DNA from 4 places in the Bacillus sp. NP247 genome. Region 3 is predicted to be linked to each of the others. Evidence: riboswitches for the same ligand, from Rfam matches in the RefSeq annotation. Region 3 holds a riboswitch; each other region holds the start of a gene.
The links. Region 3 has a riboswitch for S-adenosylmethionine ahead of metI (cystathionine gamma-synthase/O-acetylhomoserine thiolyase). Riboswitches for the same ligand answer to the same signal wherever they lie in the genome.
Positions count from the first base shown of each region.

Region 1: another riboswitch for S-adenosylmethionine. It lies ahead of KPL75_RS02955 (hypothetical protein); the one in region 3 lies ahead of metI (cystathionine gamma-synthase/O-acetylhomoserine thiolyase).
Region 2: another riboswitch for S-adenosylmethionine. It lies ahead of KPL75_RS16160 (cyclase family protein); the one in region 3 lies ahead of metI (cystathionine gamma-synthase/O-acetylhomoserine thiolyase).
Region 4: another riboswitch for S-adenosylmethionine. It lies ahead of KPL75_RS13595 (bifunctional O-acetylhomoserine aminocarboxypropyltransferase/cysteine synthase); the one in region 3 lies ahead of metI (cystathionine gamma-synthase/O-acetylhomoserine thiolyase).

Region 1 covers NZ_CP076653.1:552,028-555,184, forward strand. Annotated here, with positions in the region: gene KPL75_RS02945 (NAD(P)H-dependent oxidoreductase) at 1-567, opposite strand, end outside; gene KPL75_RS02950 (SWIM zinc finger family protein) at 597-980, opposite strand; gene KPL75_RS02955 (hypothetical protein) at 1,234-1,554, opposite strand; SAM riboswitch class I at 1,593-1,691, opposite strand; gene KPL75_RS02960 (hypothetical protein) at 1,813-2,004, shown strand; gene KPL75_RS02965 (YwiC-like family protein) at 2,035-2,757, opposite strand; gene KPL75_RS02970 (ECF transporter S component) at 2,942-3,157, opposite strand, start outside.
Region 2 covers NZ_CP076653.1:3,067,317-3,070,473, reverse strand. Annotated here, with positions in the region: gene KPL75_RS16165 (PRK06851 family protein) at 1-890, opposite strand, end outside; SAM riboswitch class I at 1,039-1,151, shown strand; gene KPL75_RS16160 (cyclase family protein) at 1,238-1,870, shown strand; gene KPL75_RS16155 (hypothetical protein) at 1,907-2,290, opposite strand; gene KPL75_RS16150 (ATP-binding protein) at 2,520-3,157, opposite strand, start outside.
Region 3 covers NZ_CP076653.1:1,514,840-1,517,996, reverse strand. Annotated here, with positions in the region: gene metC (cystathionine beta-lyase) at 1-72, opposite strand, end outside; gene metI (cystathionine gamma-synthase/O-acetylhomoserine thiolyase) at 69-1,181, opposite strand; SAM riboswitch class I at 1,275-1,388, opposite strand; SAM riboswitch class I at 1,592-1,701, shown strand; gene KPL75_RS07985 (bifunctional homocysteine S-methyltransferase/methylenetetrahydrofolate reductase) at 1,772-3,157, shown strand, end outside.
Region 4 covers NZ_CP076653.1:2,580,522-2,583,678, forward strand. Annotated here, with positions in the region: gene metA (homoserine O-acetyltransferase MetA) at 1-416, opposite strand, end outside; gene KPL75_RS13595 (bifunctional O-acetylhomoserine aminocarboxypropyltransferase/cysteine synthase) at 400-1,698, opposite strand; SAM riboswitch class I at 1,933-2,037, opposite strand; gene KPL75_RS13600 (chloride channel protein) at 2,357-3,157, shown strand, end outside.

The DNA of each region.
Region 1 (3,157 bases), 960 kb from region 3:
ACGAGCCTTTTCTTCTATTTGTAATAGCCATTTTTCACGCTTATCTAGTTTACTCGTTTTCACAGATTGAAAAGCAGAACGTTTTATATTGCGAATACCACAAAAACGCAAAACCCCTCTTTTCATCATAATCCAATCCGCTGATCGATATAATAGTGCTACGTACCATAACGGTGAGTCTAACGTATTAATAACCCACGCCTTCTTACCTTTAAATAAGCCTTTCGGTAATGCCCCCTCATATTTATAAGCAAATCCAGCTACAAAAATACGATCGATAAATCCTTTTAAAATAGCAGGCATGCCCCACCACCATATTGGATATATGAAAAGAAGAATATCCGCCTTCTGCACTAATTCTCTATATCGCTTCGTCTCTTCTTCATTTAGTAAATCACGTCTTTTCTTCTCTTCATTAAATACAAGCACTGGATCAAATTGTTCTTTATATAAATCAAGTAGCGTAACAGAATGATTTGTTTCCTCAAGTCCTTTTTGCACATGCTCTAAAATTGCCCCATTAAAGCTTGAAGAATTAGGATGAGCGTATATAATTAATACGTTCACTATAAAGCAACTCCCCTCTACAGTTAAATCTACCCTTTCTTTAACATCTTCTCTACGATTTGGACATTTTTCGAACTTTGTAACAAACGATTTAATACTGTTAGTAACTCTTCTTTTTCTAAACCGTTCAGTTTCTCTTTAACCGTACTCTCACCAGCACCTTGAATATCATAAACAACTGCCGCCATATGTTTACAATAATTTTCGTACGGACACTCGCAACTACTTCCTGCAAAATCTTCAAGATCAATAACTACTTCATAATTTCCTGCATTACCAGTCACAAAAGCAAATACTTTATTATCATGTACTTCAACATCTTCTACATGTCCCTCTTCATAATATTCATAACCTCTATCAACAATGTAGTTCGGGATATACCTATGTAGTTCTTTTAATAAATATGCGTACATAACAACACCTCTTCCTTTAATTCCCTTTTGACTTCCAAAATCCTGCATGTTATTCTAATAACTGTCAAGTAGCGAGTCTACGTGACAAACGACTGACACCTATTCGGCGAAGGTGTCTCTTTTCATTTGCAGCCGATATGAAGTGCCTCTTTCAGGCACATTCAATCTTTGACACTACACACTCAACACCCATTCCCTTGTATCAGGCTGCTTTAGCAGTCTTTTACACTACATACTTCAAAAAAAAGAGAGCCTAGCTCCCTTTTCCCGCTTTATAAAATACCCCTTTTTCAGCATAGCGATATTCATCATCAGCTAAAGTAATTTTCCCATCCAGTTTGAGTTCATCTAATAGTCTTGATAAATAAAATTGATGTAACATTTTTTTAGTGAATTTTCCTTCATGATGCGAAACGATATGTTCTTGAATATCTAACAATGATATTGGCTTATCTTGCTCTATCATATATTCATAAACTGTACTACGCAGTTTTACGTATTTTTCGAGTGTCACAGTACTTCGCAACCCCTTTCTTCTTATTATATGCTTTCGTAATCGGTTTTTTTGCAACAAAAAAACCTCTCCGATAAGAAGAAGTTACGTATATCTTCGTCTTATCTCCCAGAACAAAAATGTTCTGCTGGAATTAGCACCTGCATCGCGGTTGCTGGGTTTCATCGGGCCAGTCCCTCCACCTCTCTGGATAAGAAAATATTCACTTTAAATTTAACTATACGTAATTTCATTATAATTGTCAAATAAATATAATAAATTATATTTTCTTCTTAACTGTTCATACTACAAATAGATGTACAGAAGGAGGTTACTACGTTGCAAAAGAACGCTCGTGGATACGTACAAGATTCATTTCAATCATTACAAGAAGCGAAACATTGTTTAGAAGATGCATTACAAACTGTTGAAGAAGATTTTAATCGCGCACGTATTGAACAATCCCTTTACGCTGTAGAACAAGCATTACAAAGATGTGATTATACCGTTCATATTTTAGAACAAGAATGAAAACTTCCCATCAAAAGATGGGAAGTTTTTTCAAATGGCATACTTCATCATTATTACCGTTATTATTAAAAAATATACAGAATTAACAATTTCTAAAATCCCTACTTTTAATATAGAAATCTTTTTGCCATACAACATAATGGCCCGAATTACACTTGGTACAAATATGAGTGAACACCATGGATTTATAGCAAATACAATCACCGTTAATACAATATGATATCCCCAAGATATAAAACGATACTTCGGATTATTTTTTTCACGAATCATCGTTTTCACATAAAACGTACTTCCTAAAAAATATAGAAATGAAATAAGCGCAATGAATAATGCTGTTTTATCTATGAATTTCATGGAGAAATAATAACTGATTAAACCACCTATACAAAACACTATAATCGCACAAATGTCATTTAGTAATGCTCGTTCATTTTTTTGACGAGCGTAATACATATTTACAATAAATAATGGAATCATGACTACTGCGAATAAAAGAATTCGCCATTCATATAATAAAGAAATCATCCCAAATACGAATGCAATGATAAAATAAATAATTGCAGCGTGTAGAAATTCTTTTTTTCGTCTTTGCCTTATGTACATGAGAAATGGATAAGTAGCTAGATAGATAAAGAACCAGGCTAAAAACAATGGGATATGATAAAAAGTAGGTTTACCAAGTAATACACTTAATAGAAATGGTATAACAAGCATCGCCCATGCTCCATGCTGCTTCGGAATAACTAACTTCATTAACTATACACCTCCCTTTTGAAAATAATTCTCACCTACTATTATACAAATAATTTCATATAATAACGGATATATATTAGATCTATTTTTTGACAATAAAAAATGCTCCTTACAATATGTAAGAAGCATGAAAGAGGCAAACGAATATGTAAGTCGCGACCCTACCTTATATGAGTATGCTTTTCTATGTCACGTTATGCTCATCTAATATACCGTATTTCTTTTTAAATCTTGTGAGGATCGTAATCCATGACGTACTAAATAACAGAAGGAAAATAACATTCGATATCGCATGACTAAGATCGAAAGAAAAACTTGCGACATAGTAGGCAATAACTGTTTCCCACGTTGCTTCCTGTATAAAACCAAGGAGACCCCAGAAATTCATAATCCAGCCAAA
Region 2 (3,157 bases), 1.6 Mb from region 3:
GTCCCCGGTGTCACAATAAGGGCATACATATCTATAATTTCATCACCCACGCGACTTGGAAAATATTCATGTGGCGCAGTACTATCAAAAATTGCAAATCCTAATTCTCTTACGATAACCATATCAAGACTATTCGGGTCAAATCCACAATGGTATACTTCCACTTCAAACCCTTTTTCTTCTGCTACCTTAGCTAATTTTTTGAGCATTGTTGATTTCCCAGAACCTGGGCGTCCCTTAATAAAATAGCGATGTGGTAGATCCTCTGTTAAATTAGGAACAAAATCAACTGCTCCTTTCGGTGTAGCTGCTCCTAAGAAACGATGTTTCACAAGCGATTGTTTCCCCTTTTTATCTACAAATAACTTCTGAATCAGCTCATCTGTTAGTTCATTTGCTTTATTAAAATCGATATTATTAATATATATTTTCTCCCACTCATCATGTATAGCTAACGCCTCTTTAAAACATGCGTAAGCAGATTGAAAAGCCTTACTCGCTTCTGATACAAATCGTTCAATTTCTAACTTCTGCTTTCTTAATTTATTCGAGTCCCAGGCAACCCCTAAATTTATATACTCTTCGACAACTCCTGGCATTTTCGGCTCAATAACGTGTGGCGATGTCCCATCGACAATTCCTACATTTAACTTCGGAATAATTACACCGTCAACCGACTTATTGTCAGAAGAACAATGTAAAAATTCAATATTATATCCTTTTCCAGCCCATTCACGCCCAATGGCTTTTATTAAAGAGGACTTCCCTGTTCCTGGACCGCCTTTTAAAATAAACAACCTATCTAGCCCCTTTAAACTCTCTTCATACAAGCTATAAAATCCTCTAGCTGTATTTCCACCAGCAAAATAGTTCAATACATTCCCTGTCACTGCACCCACCCCTTCGCAGCAGTCTACTTACATAAGCTACAATATGCGAGCAACTTTGTTTGGGTGAATACCTATTTTGTATTGCACCGGAAAAGGAAATGAATTACAATTTAAATATCAAAAAATTACAAATTTTAAACTGAATATACCTTTATCAAGAGAGGCAGAGGGACCGACCCTTTGAAGCCCAGCAACCTCAGTTTATAAAAACTGAATAGGTGCTAATTCCTGCAAAATGCTTTGCATTTTGGAAGATAAAGCTTAGCTACTGTATGTAAAGCTCACCTTTCTTGATTATGGAAGATGAGCTTTTTATTATTTTAAAACATATATTGGAGGTATTTAGAATGAAAGTAATTGACCTATCACAAACGTTTGAAAACAATATGTCTCAATTTCCTGGAACACCTAAAATCCAACTAGAAGCAATTACAAGTGTTGAAGAAACAGGATATCAAGTTACAGATTTTCATTCTGTCGTTCATGTTGGCACTCATTGCGATGCCCCTGCACATTTCATCTCTGGTGCAACAACAATTGATAAATTACCTCTCGACCAATTTGTAGGCGAAGCAGTTCTAATCGATGTAACACATGTTCAAGGACGAAAATTACCTAAGGAAGTATTAAATAATACCGACATAAAGGAAGGAGATATTGTTATTTTCCATTCCAATTTATCTAATAAATGGAACACAGAAGCTTATGCGAAAGAAGCATTTTATCTTTCTGAAGAATTAGCTGAAGAACTAGTTAATTTAAAAATAAAATCTATCGGTTTAGATTTCATTTCTCCTGATGAGGTAACGACAGAAACATCACCTATCCATCACATATTGCTAGGGAATAACATTTATTTAATTGAAAACTTAACAAATCTAGATGCCATTAAAACGAAGCGTTTCTTTTTCTCAGCAGCACCTTTAAAAATTAAAAATAGTGATGGTGCTTTCGCAAGAGCATTTGCCGTTATTTTTTAAAATAAGAACTACTTGAGGACAACAAAAAAGCAAAGATCACTTCTGACCTTTGCTTTTATATTTTTTATTTAAGTTAAAAAAGAATTGTTCCACCCTTGGGCGTACCCAAGCTAAATAATCTTTATCTTTCTTCTTTGTACAAGCTATTTCTTCTCCATCTACCATCTCGACAAGTTCCAGCTCTAACAGTTGCCTCGTAAATGCTACCATATTTACTTCTTCTGCTGGATATTCTTCTTTTAATTTATCCTCAATTTCTCCCAATAAAAAACCGTCACGCATCATTGCTAGTGCATCAATCCAAAGTGGCGGCATTTCATATGTCTCTCCTGTAATCGTATCTTTGACAATATAGTTCTTTTGCTCTTTTCGAAATTGAATCGTGTGTAAACATACAGTCGAATTTAATGTTAATTCCATCATACCACCCCTTTCATCATATCTGCATAGAAAAAAGGATGCGCGTGCACCCCTTCTTTTCTTTTCATAACACTACCGAACCGTTACATGAGTAACCAATCTCATGTCGATATTTTCCTCCATTATAAACGAAGTATTTTATAAAAAAAACCCTTCTTGAAACATTTTATAAAATGTTTATATTTACACAAGAAGAACACTTTTCTGAAAAATAATTTCTTCTACTTCACTACACTGTCGGTAAATAAATCTCCACCTCCGTTCCTACACCCATACTACTTTGAATTGTGATACTCCCTTGATGTTCTTTAATAATTTTATATGTAATCATTAAACCAAGTCCTGTACCATTCTCCTTTGTTGTATAAAAAGCCTTTCCAATCTTCTCTAATTTCTCATTCTCTATACCAAATCCTTGATCTTCGACAGAAATACACAAATGTCCTTCCGTTTTTTGGTATGCACGGATATGAATGTCTCCACCTTCTGGCATTGATTCTATTCCGTTTTTTATAATATTTAACAACACCTGTTTTAACTCTTTATCATCGCCGTTTATAACAGGTAAATTTCCATCTACTTGCAAATAGACTTTCACTTTATATTGACTCGCATAACTTTCCATTAACTGCACAACATATAAAAGGATTCCCCCTATATTACACCATTCATAATTTATTGATTTTGGTTTTCCTAATAACATCAATTCGCTAACAAATCCGTTAATTCTCTCAATTTCTTGTAGCATTATTTCATAGCTCATCATATCTTCAGGGTTTTTTTCTTTTTGCATTTGCGTAAATCCCTTCAAAGCCGTTAATGGATTTCGGATTTCATGCGCAATTGTTGTAGACATTGTGCCAATTA
Region 3 (3,157 bases):
GTTAACAGCTCCTGTGTGTGAGTCATGCTTGTATTGATTATGCAGTAAAAGCGTATCTATGGAATAGCTCATATTCTTACACCTTCTTTTACAAGTTTAATTGCTTGCTTTAAGTCTTGAATTAAATCATTGCTATTTTCGATGCCGACTGAAAAACGGAGAAGACGATTACACACACCGCGTGCTGTTCGAATATCTTCTGGAATATCGGCATGAGTTTGCGTTGCTGGATAAGTCATTAAACTTTCGACGCCGCCAAGACTTTCAGCAAATGTAATTAAGGATAAAGATTGTAAGAAAGGATTAATCCAAGTTTCATCTTGAAGGCGAAATGAAATCATACCACCTCTTCCTGGATAAAATACATCTGTCACACCATCTTCATCATTTAAATAAGCAACAATTGCATGAGCGTTTTCTTCATGCTGTTTCATGCGAAGTGCTAAAGTTTTCATCCCTCGAATTAATAGCCATGAATCAAACGGGCTTAAGACAGCACCAGAGGCATTATGATAATGAGCAAGCTCCTCGCAAAGAGATTTCCCTTTCGCAACGACAAGTCCGCTTAGTACATCGTTATGTCCGCCTAAATATTTAGTTGCGCTATGAAGGACGATATTTGCACCTTCTGTTAATGGTTGCTGTATATAAGGTGTATAGAACGTGTTGTCTACAATAAGAAGTAGTCCGTGCCTTTTCGCTACACTTGCTACACTTACGATATCAGTTACTTGCATTAATGGATTAGTCGGTGTTTCTATGAAAATAGCCTTCGTTTGAGATGTGATTGCTTGCTCAATTTGTTTAATAGATTGTGTATCTACGTATCTACATCGAATATTCCACTTGTCTTCATGTTCGGAAAATAGACGATATGTTCCTCCGTATAAGTCTTCAGATACGATAAGTTCATCTCCGGAACGGAATAGTGAAAGGACAAGGAGAACAGCGGCCATTCCTGAGCTACAGGCATACCCTTGCTCACCGCTTTCTAAATCTGCAATTGCCTGTTCTAAAAGACCGCGAGTCGGATTTCCAGTTCTTGAATAGTCAAAGCCAGTAGATTTACCAATTCCTTCGTGACGATAAGCAGTTGAGAAATAAACAGGTGGATTAACAGTTCCTGTTGTAGCTTCGCTACGGTTCCCGATTTGTGCTAGTTTTGTTTCGATTGTTGACATGTGAAAATTCCCCCTTTTAAAGTGAAAGACTAAGTGAATTTAAAATAAAAAAAGCCTTCTAAGAAGAAGGCTTTCGGATTGAATAGAGTCTTCTTCTCATCTGTCAAATCTTTCACAATTTGCTGGAATTAGCACCTTATTAACGAATGAATGTTAATGGTTGCTGAGGCGTCATAGGGCCAGTCCCTCTACCTCTCTAGATAAGAATGTTCGTATGAAATTTTTATTATGTTTTTAACTTTACAACAAAAGATAATTGAATTGCAACTTTATTTTAAATAATTTTTATTTTTCCGCAAGTGTCATTGACTTTTATTTTAGTGCATGCTAAATTTATAAAAAATTAACAAACATTGTTAAAAGGGGAACGTATTTCCTTTTAACTACATAAATAAAATAATAAAGACAAACTCTTATTGAGAGCGGTGGAGGGAAAGGCCCTGTGAAACCCGGCAACCTTCAAACTAAATGTTTGAAACGGTGCTAAAACCTGCAAAACGTGTGTTTTGCATAATAAGAGGAGGAACAATTATGTCCCCCTCTTCAAAGTGAAGAGGGGGTTTTTATATTGATAGAAATGAGGGAGATTCGTGAAATTACTAGATTTATTATCAAAAGGAATTGTAATAGGTGATGGAGCAGTTGGAACTTTATTACATTCACATGGTTTACAAAGTAGTTTTGAAGAATTGAATTTGTCTGATCCAGACTTAATTATATCGATCCATAAACAATATGTAGCTGCTGGAGCGGATGTTATTCAAACGAATACGTATGGTGCGAATGAAGCGAAACTCCGCATGTATGGTCTAGAAAATCAAGTCGCCCAAATTAATAAAGCGGCAGTGAATATTGCGAAAGCATCAATAACAGAGCGGAATGCAATTTTAGGGACAATTGGAGGTATGAAACATATTGGTGCTGTTACAACGACTGATATAGAGAGAGAATTTATGCTACTTGAACAGGCAGGTGCTTTACTAGAAGAACAGGTTGATGGATTACTATTAGAAACTTTTTATGATGAATTTGAATTATTGCATGCCGTTAAAGTGTTGCGTAAACAAACGAATATTCCGATTGTTGCTCAGTTAGCGTTACATGAGGCAGGTACGACTCAAAATGGGAATGATGTCAATGAAATATTAAAACAGCTTTTAGATTACGGTGCCAATGTTGTTGGATTGAACTGTCAACTAGGGCCACTTCATATGACGGAAGCTTTCAAAATGATATCGATTCCTCAAAATGGCTATTTATCAGCATATCCGAATGCAGGTCTCCCAAATTATGTGGAGGGGCGCTACGTATATGAGGGAAGTCCAGCGTATTTTGAAGAGATGACACCAAACTTTATTGAACAAGGTATTCGTTTATTAGGTGGTTGTTGTGGTACTACCCCGGAACATATTGAAGGAATGAAACGTGCTATTGCAAATGTTGCACCTGTAATAGCAAAAGAGACGATTCAAAGGCCTAAAGTGGTCCATACACATGAGAAGCGTTCGAGAGCTCATGTTACTCTCGCAGAAAAGGCAAAGAAACAAACGACAGTTGTAGTGGAATTAGATCCACCGAAAACGTTAGACACGCAGCGTTTTTTTGAAGGGGCAAGAGCACTGAAAAGGGCTGGAGCGGATGCTATTACTCTAGCAGATAATTCATTGGCATCGCCTCGCGTTTCTAATATGGCTATGGGTGCATTATTAACGAAGCACGATATTCCAGTATTGACGCATTTAACGTGTAGAGACCATAACGTCATTGGATTACAATCTCATTTGCTAGGGTTATCAGTGTTAGGTATGGAGGAAGTGCTAGCTTTAACTGGTGATCCAGCGCGTGTTGGTGATTTTCCAGGTGCAACTTCTGTATATGATTTGTCCTCTATTGAGCTCATTAAAATGATTAAAGAAATGAACGATGGGCGTTCCATTTTAGGAAAATCAATTGGTCCAGCAACAAGGTTTTCAGTG
Region 4 (3,157 bases), 1.1 Mb from region 3:
AGCGTAGATGTTACATTCGTTTTTGAATACTCCATAATACGTCCAAGCTCTTCCCAATAATCTACCTCTTCAAAAGAAAGAGTTTCAACTGGTGCTCCTGTAATAATGAGTCCATCAAATTTTTCATTCTCAATATCACGGAATGTTTTATAGAAGCTCGTTAAATGGTCCTGCGCTACATTGCGAGACAGATGTGATTCCATATGAAGTAAATGAACATCTAATTGCAACGGTGTATTTCCAATTAAACGAAGTAATTGCGCCTCTGTTTCTTGCTTTGTAGGCATTAAATTTAATATAGCAATTTTCAAAGCACGTATATCTTGTGTTACTGCTCGCTCCTTCGTCATTACAAAAATATTTTCCTTCTGCAATACTTTGCGAGCTGGTAAATCTTTATCAATTATGATCGGCATGTTGTTTGCCTCCGACTAGCGCCGCTTCTAAATCTGCAATAATATCAGAAACATCTTCTATACCGACCGATAAACGGATTAAATCAGATGTAACGCCAGCTAAACGCTGATTTTCTGCGCTTAATTGTCTGTGCGTCGTACTAGCAGGATGTATTACACAAGTTCTTGCATCAGCTACATGCGTTACAAGAGTTGCAAGCTTTACATTTGCGATAAATTCTTTTGCTGCTTCTAATCCGCCCTTAATACCAAATGTTAAAACTCCACTAGCACCTTTTTTCAAATACTTTTGTGCTAACGAGTAATTTTCATTACTATCTAACCCTGGATAATTCACCCATTCAATGCGATCATGATTAGCAAGCCATTTAGCAACTTCGAGAGCATTTTCACTATGACGCTCCATTCGTAAATGCAATGTTTCCAGGCCAATGTTGCTAATATATGCATTGAATGGGCTCATACAGTTTCCGTAGTCTCTTAATAACTGAACGCGTGCTTTCACAATATACGCTGCTGCTCCAAAATTTTGAACATAGCTTACGCCATGATAACTCGGGTCAGGTTCGACAAGTTCAGGGTATTTTCCATTTGTCCAATCGAAGTTCCCTCCATCTATTACAATCCCGCCTAGAGAACTTGCATGGCCATCAATATATTTCGTTGTAGAATGGACAATGATATTTGCCCCATGTTCAAACGCCTGGCATAAATAAGGCGTCGCCAATGTATTATCAACGATAAAAGGTACTTCTAATTCTTTTGCTGCCGCTGAAAGTTCTTTGAAATTCAAAACGTTCATTGCTGGATTTCCTAACGACTCTGCATAAACGAGTTTTGTCTTATCATTAGCAAGTGCCGCAATTTCATCTGCCGTTAAATTAGGATTAAAGAACGTAACATCTATGCCCAGCTTTCGCAAACTCACTCCAAATAAATTAAACGTTCCTCCGTAAACAGTTGAAGAACAAAGTAAATGGTCTCCACTACTGCAAATATTTAAAACCGCAAGCATAATGGCTGCCTGCCCAGAAGCTGTTGCAACAGCCCCTACACCGCCTTCTAAATCTGATAACTTCTGCTCAAATGCAGCTAGAGTAGGATTTCCAATACGCGTATATATATATCCTTCTGCCTCTAAATTAAATAGTGCTGCTAAATCATCTGACGTATCGTATTTATACGTTGTACTTTGATAAAGTGGCAAAACACGCGGCTCACCATTTTTTGGCGTATAGCCACCTTGCACACAAATCGTTCCTTTCCCCCATGATTCTCCCATCTCTCATTCTCCTTTCTTTTATCCCGCTATTTGCGGGTAGTAAGACTCCCACCTCCAAATTCGGCAAATGCGAGGAAGTTAGGTGGGAGATAACTGCCCGATTGATGAAGGCTAATAATTAGCGGGGGAGGGGCAAAACCCCCACTGATTAAAGTTTCACTTTATCCAAAATAAAAAACTGCCCCTTCCCTGAAAACAAGAAAGGAGCAGTTTGAAAACACGCTCTAAGGCTCTTTCTTATCTCTCAGGATTATTACCTGCAGGATTTGGCACAATTCCGTTATACGGCTGTTGCCAAGGTTTCATCGGGCCTGTCCCTCCACCTTTTCTTGATAAGACTATGCAATTACCGTTGATTTTATAGCAATAATTTCCTGATGTCAAATAGTTTTTCTGAATGTTCTAAATTAAACGTAAGGAATTTAATACAAACAATAAAAGAAATATATTCCATATTCATTTGAAAAAGACCTTTTAAAAACTCCAATCCATATATAGAATTAAATAGGTGGTTTAACCGCGTTAGTTTCAAATTTTCATGAGATCCCAATATATTGAATAAGCCACCCCCTCAAAAAGATACTATATATATTCAAGTCATTTCACACTAGCATATTTAATCCTTTCTACATGAAAACTTACATAACGGAGGTAGAACATGACAAATAAAAAAGACATGCACCATATACTCGTCCTATATGGCATTCTTTTAGGCTCTATAGTAGGAGTCACAGTCTGGTCATTTTTAGTTACAATAAATATCGGAATTCACTTTATTTGGGGATACTTACCTACTCTTTTCTCTTCTCCCCCTTATTACACCATTTGTGTAACAATCATCGGTGGTATCCTCGTTGGTTTAGCACAAAAATACTTCGGTACATATCCACGTCTTATGCCGGAAGTGATGGCTGAATATAAAAAAACAGGTAGAATTGAATACCGTTTTGTACATAAAGCTACTTTAACTGCGATTATCGTTTTAATATTTGGAGCTAGTTTAGGACCAGAAGCTGCACTTGTTGGAATTATCGGTGGACTTTGTACATGGGTAGGAGATCGCTTTAAATTTGCTTTAAAGGGAATGAATGAACTAACAGAGGTTGGAATTGGTGCCACTTTAAGTGTTATTTTTAATGCACCATTATTCGGTTATTTAGCTCCGAATGAAAATGAGGGTGAGCAAATTAATGGATTTTCGAAAGGAAAAAAAGCAATCGTATATTTAGCTACCACTTTTGCTGGTTTTTCCGTTTACTTATTACTTAGTAAACTCGATAATCGTGGATCCTTTATTGTTGATTTTGGGGAAGGTTTCCTTTCTCTTAATGAGTGGATTGCTTTTCTTCCACTTGCTAGCACTGGTGCTATAGTTGGTTTCTTTTATTTCAAATTAGAATTCACATTAGAGAAATTAATCCACCCCTTCAGGGAATACAAGGTATCACTTGGAATTATA